Cellulophaga sp. L1A9: one gene and its partner. The protein of the gene in region 1 interacts with the protein of each later gene in a pairwise test. Links are inferred from orthologs where the notes say so. Each region holds a gene or a part of one and is shown in the gene's direction. Other genes may lie near its edges.

What was found.
Region 2: the proteins of groL (region 1) and GQR94_RS15180 interact in binary tests that used the Escherichia coli proteins (3 or more experiments, as listed by UniProt). The link is inferred for Cellulophaga sp. L1A9 from one-to-one orthologs.

Annotation. Positions count from the first base shown.
Region 1 is NZ_CP047027.1:1,171,185-1,174,192, forward strand. Bases 67-2,996 are described here. They hold groL (chaperonin GroEL), read left to right. Parts: upstream 67-682; coding sequence 683-2,311; downstream 2,312-2,996. Other genes in these bases: secG (preprotein translocase subunit SecG), read left to right, coding at 67-152; groES (co-chaperone GroES), read left to right, coding at 300-578; GQR94_RS05065 (hypothetical protein), read right to left, coding at 2,437-2,996. In the rest of the region: more of secG, read left to right, coding at 1-66; more of GQR94_RS05065, read right to left, coding at 2,997-3,008.
Region 2 is NZ_CP047027.1:3,435,009-3,438,020, reverse strand. The notes cover bases 79-3,012. They hold GQR94_RS15180 (ATP-binding cassette domain-containing protein), read left to right. Parts: upstream 79-1,134; coding sequence 1,135-1,890; downstream 1,891-3,012. Other genes in these bases: GQR94_RS15175 (MlaD family protein), read left to right, coding at 1,894-2,877; GQR94_RS15185 (ABC transporter permease), read left to right, coding at 332-1,108; clcA (H(+)/Cl(-) exchange transporter ClcA), read right to left, coding at 79-137. Also shown: more of clcA, read right to left, coding at 1-78. UniProt on the Escherichia coli protein: Part of the ABC transporter complex MlaFEDB, which is involved in a phospholipid transport pathway that maintains lipid asymmetry in the outer membrane by retrograde trafficking of phospholipids from the outer membrane to the inner membrane.

The DNA of each region.
Region 1 (3,008 bases):
CAACCATACTTATCGTACTAATTCTTTTATCGAATATTTCTTTGAAAGACAATTACGCACAAGCAGATTCTAAGCTTTTACAAGGCGATGAGATCGAAAATACAGTTCCTGATTCATTACCAGATCCTATTACGACTCCTGATTCAGAATAAACAATACGACACTATATATTTTAAAAATGCCAGCTTGGATGACAAGCTGGCATTTTTTTTTACAAACTGTCAGTTATTAAGCAATGGCATAATTTCTGCCATCCATAACGTAACAAAACTAAAATCAATTTAATAAAATTTAATCATATGGCTAAAGTTAATATTAAACCATTGGCAGATAGAGTTCTTATTGAACCAATGGCAGCTGAAACAAAAACTGCTTCTGGACTTTACATTCCAGATACTGCAAAAGAAAAACCTCAAAAAGGAAAAGTAGTAGCAGTTGGTCCTGGAACCAAAGATGAGCTAGTTACCGTTAAAGTTGGTGATACTGTTCTTTATGGTAAGTATGCAGGTACCGAGCTAAAATTAGAAGGTACTGACTTTTTAATGATGCGTGAAAGCGACATTTTAGCAATTATATAAATTATTTTTTTATTTCCGAATCCTCGGAAATCTTCTAAATTAAATTATACGATTAATTAAACAAATTCTCAATCTTTTGAGAATGACTTAAAACAAAATCAAAAATGGCAAAAGATATAAAGTTTGATATAGATGCACGTGACGGACTAAAAAGAGGCGTTGATGCACTTGCAAATGCAGTAAAAGTAACTTTAGGACCTAAAGGTAGAAACGTAATCATCAGTAAATCTTTTGGGGCTCCTGTAGTTACTAAAGATGGTGTTACCGTGGCAAAAGAAATAGAATTAGCAGATCCTTTAGAAAATATGGGTGCTCAAATGGTTAAAGAAGTTGCTTCTAAAACCAATGATTTAGCTGGTGATGGTACTACTACCGCAACAGTTTTAGCGCAAGCAATCGTAAAAGAAGGATTAAAAAACGTTGCTGCCGGTGCTAATCCAATGGATTTAAAAAGAGGTATCGACAAAGCTGTTGAAGCTATCGTAGAAGACTTAGCAAAACAAGCAAAGAAAGTTGGTGATTCTTCTGACAAAATAAAACAAGTTGCTTCTATTTCTGCTAACAATGATGAAACTATTGGTGAGTTAATCGCTAAAGCTTTCGGAAAAGTAGGCAAAGAAGGAGTTATTACTGTTGAAGAAGCTAAAGGAACAGACACGTATGTTGATGTTGTTGAAGGTATGCAGTTTGATAGAGGATACCTTTCTCCTTACTTCGTTACCGATTCAGAAAAAATGGTTTCTGAATTAGAGAATCCTTACATTTTACTTTTTGACAAGAAAATTTCTTCAATGAAAGATATTCTTCCTGTTTTAGAGCCAGTTGCTCAATCAGGAAAGCCTCTTTTAATTATTGCAGAAGATGTTGATGGTGAAGCATTAGCTACTTTAGTAGTAAACAAATTAAGAGGTTCTTTAAAAATTGCTGCTGTTAAAGCTCCAGGTTTTGGAGACAGAAGAAAAGCAATGCTTGAAGATATCGCTATCTTAACTGGTGGTACGGTAATCTCTGAAGAAAGAGGTTTCTCTCTTGAAAACGCTTCATTAGATTTATTAGGTACTTGTGAAAAAATATCTATTGATAAAGACAACACAACAATCGTTAACGGTGCTGGTGTTGCTAAAGATATTAAAGGAAGAGTAAATCAAATTAAAGCTCAAATAGAGTCTACAACTTCTGATTACGACAAAGAAAAACTACAAGAACGTTTAGCTAAACTTTCTGGTGGTGTTGCTGTTCTTTATGTAGGTGCTGCTTCTGAAGTAGAAATGAAGGAGAAAAAAGACAGAGTTGATGATGCATTGCATGCAACTAGAGCTGCTGTAGAAGAAGGTATAGTTGCCGGTGGTGGCGTTGCCCTTGTACGTGCTAAAGCTGTTCTTGCTAAATTGAAAGCTGAAAATCCTGATGAAGAAACAGGAATGCAAATTGTAGCTAGAGCAATTGAAGCTCCATTACGTACAATTGTTGAAAACGCTGGTGGCGAGGGATCTGTTGTTGTTTCTAAAGTATTAGAAGGCAAAGGTGACTTTGGTTACGATGCAAAAGCTGAAGTATACACAGACATGATGAAAGCTGGTATTATAGATCCTAAGAAAGTTACTAGAGTTGCATTAGAAAATGCTGCTTCTGTTGCTGGTATGATCTTAACTACCGAATGTGCTTTAATTGATATTAAAGAAGACGCTCCTGCAGGCCCACCAATGGGTGGCGGTATGCCAGGAATGATGTAGTAATGAACCACTACAAGTAAATAAAAAAACGCTCCAATGAAAATTGGAGCGTTTTGCTTTTTAATAGTTTTGTGTTAGATTAAATCAACTAGAGCGTTGAGGAAATTAGTTTTAAGTTATTTTATTTATTTCAATAACATTAAACTCTTTTCTGTTCCTCTAGCATTCATCATTATAAATGTTTCATTCTTAATTGTGCCTCCTGAAGGTAAATAAAAATTTACTCCTTTATTATCTTGAATCTTATTGTATTCTACTTCTCCGTTTTGTGCGAAAGAAATATCATATAACGCAGTAGACTCAAAAAGCCTTTTAGAAACCTTAGTCCGCCCATCAATTTTATCTTTTAAATTTTTACCAGAATTTAAAATTACATGTAATTGGTTGCCCTTTAAAAAGGCATTATACGAAGGTGAAGTTGACCTTTTGAAGATACTTCTACCCCACTCCAAAATTCCAGAAGAATTAAACTTTAATATAATAATATCATCAAAATGAGTTGTTGTAGTCATATATCCCCCAAATTGACCCGTATTAACATAGTTACTTGTTACATAAAATTCCTCCGCCAACATATACGTATTGCCTAAGGAATCTTCTAAGGCATAATCTACATAAAAATTACTAAGCTCTGTGTCTTTTTTATTTTCCGCTCTTTCATTTCCATATAAATCTTCAAAAACAGTAAGCGGTAACG
Region 2 (3,012 bases), 2.3 Mb from region 1 along the record:
GCAAGAATAAGCCTAAAAAGCGAACTTAAAAGTCCTGTACCCAAACCCACTAAAAGTGCAATAAATAAAAGTCTATACTTACTAACATCTAGAGCTACAAACCTATACCGTGCACGGGTTACTTTTCTATTGTTCATGGGCTATCTTTAAACTAGTTTCTACTTAAGCATGGTGCGACAAAACTAAACAGTGCCCATTGAATTACGAATGACACAGATCAGTTCTTATAAACATTATTATTTATTTTTTAGGGATGACCCAAGTCATTCTAACTTCATTGGAGGTTCCTTAATTTTGGAATGACCCACAGCTCTAAATTCATAAAATAGATTTGAAACTCAAGACGCCAAAAAAAATAAAGCAAGCGCTCACCGAAGTCGGCGAACTCACCTATTTTGCAGGACGCTTCTTTAAGGAAGCAATACGCCCTCCCTTTGAATTCAATGAATTCTTACGGCAATGTTACCAAATTGGAAACCGGTCATTAACCTTGGTCTTGGTTACTGGATTCATTATAGGGCTGGTATTAGATTTACAATCACGCCCTACTATGGTTCAATTTGGGGCTGTTTCTTGGATGCCTAATATGGTAGGCATTTCCATTGTACGTGAGCTAGGACCTGTCATTACCGCCCTAGTCTGTGCAGGAAGAATATCATCAGGAATAGGGGCAGAATTAGGTTCCATGCGGGTAACCGAACAGATTGATGCCATGGAAGTCTCTGGTACCAACCCCTTTAAGTATTTAGTAGTTACACGGGTTTTGGCTGCTATATTAATGCTCCCCTTGCTGGTTGTATTAAGTGATGCTGTAGCTCTTTTTGGTTCGGCCTTAATTGAAAACATAAAAGGAAACGTTTCGTTTCAACTCTATTTCAATACTATTTTTGATGCTTTATCCTATACCGATTTAATACCTGCTATCATTAAAACATTCTTCTTTGGTTTTGCTATTGGATTAGTAGGTTGTTTTAAAGGATATTACAGTAAAAAAGGCACAGCAGGTGTTGGTATCGCTGCAAATACGGCAGTAGTAATGACCTCCTTGCTTTTATTTGTCATAGATTTTATAGCCGTTTTTATCTCCAATATTTTTTTTGATATATGAAAAAAGATGATAAAAAAACACCCTTAATGGAACAGGATATAGACCAAAAAGAAGTCATTATAGACATCAAAGATCTCTATAAAAGTTTTGGGGACCATATGGTGCTCAACGGGTTTCACATGAAGCTTTACAAGGGCGAAAACCTTGTTGTTATGGGCAAATCCGGCTCTGGAAAATCGGTAATGATAAAATGTTTGGTGGGTTTAATACAACCAGATAGCGGTTACATTTCTGTTTTGGGTAAAGAAATAAAAAACTTAGATCGGGAAACCTTAGATGTACTAAGGTCTGATATTGGCTTTTTGTTTCAAGGGAGTGCGCTTTATGATTCCATGACGGTACGGGAAAATTTAGAATTCCCAATGCGGCGACATAAAGAAAAGTTTGATAATATAAAAGATACCACTCCACTGGTAATAGATGCTTTAGAAAGTGTTGGTCTCGCAAATACAATTGACTTGATGCCTGAAGAATTATCTGGAGGAATGCAACGCAGGGTTGCTTTGGCCCGTACCTTAATTTTACAACCTAAGATTATTCTTTATGATGAACCTACAACTGGTTTGGACCCAATTACATCTAAAGAAATCATTGAGTTAATGCGCAACATACAGATAAAATATGGTACTTCTTCTCTGATCATTACGCATGACATGGATTGTGCTAGGGTCATCTCTGATCGGATGATTTTATTGGTAGATGGTATAAATTATGTCGAGGGTAAATACACAGATTTGATACAATCTAACGACCCTAAAGTAGAAGCTTTTTTTAAAAAATAAAATATGGAGAAATCAGCATCGGAAAAAATAAGATTAGGCCTTTTTGTTCTCATAGGATCGGTATTGTTAATACTCGTCATCTATATGATTGGAAACAAACAAAATATGTTTGGGAATACCTTTGACCTCAACGTTACTTTTGACAATGTACGTGGACTCCAGAATGGTAACAATGTTCGGTATGCAGGTATTAGCATCGGTACAGTAAAAGATATTGAAATGATCAATGATACGACTATTCTAGTTGGGCTGCTCATTGACAACAAGATGCAACAACATATCAAAAATAATTCAGTTGCCAATATTGGCTCAGATGGTTTAGTGGGGAGTATGATTATTAATATTGTTCCTGGAGTAGGCGAAGCGCCCTATGTTAAATCTGGTGATGAAATAAAGTCTTTTAGCAACGTTGCTACATCAGATATGTTGAACACCTTAAATGTAACCAATGAAAATGCCGCTGTATTAACAGCACAATTACTAACTATTACACGTTCTATAAATGAAGGAAAAGGGACCTTAGGTCGCTTACTTAATGATACCATTATGGGTGCCAATTTAAACCAAAGCTTAATCAACCTTAAATATACAAGTAATGATGCACAACAAACCATACGTAAACTAAATGCACTTGTAGAAAGTTTTGACTCCAAAGAAAGTGTGGTTGGAACCCTATTGAGTGATTCGCTCTCAGGCGCAAAAATTCGTAATGTTTTAAACCATCTCGAAAACTCATCTATAGACATTGAGAATACCGCTAAAAACCTCAACATTGTGGTAGATCGCATTAATAATGGAGATGGTGCTATTAACTACCTGGCTACAGACACCACCTTGGTTCGTCAACTTCAAAACTCCATGAAAAACGTTGACGAAGGAGTTCTAAAGTTTAATGAAAATATGGAGGCCTTAAAACATAATTTTTTAACCCGTGGCTATTTTAAAAAACAGGAAAAAAAGAAAGAGAAAGAGCAAAAAAATGAGTAAAACGCGATTCTTTCCCTTCAAATTAATGGGTTTATGATTTGTATCATGTCTCATTTTTAAATACCGCAATACCTTCATCGTATAAAACTTTGATGAAGGTAAAAACACGCCACTCTTGCTATTAATTATTTAGTT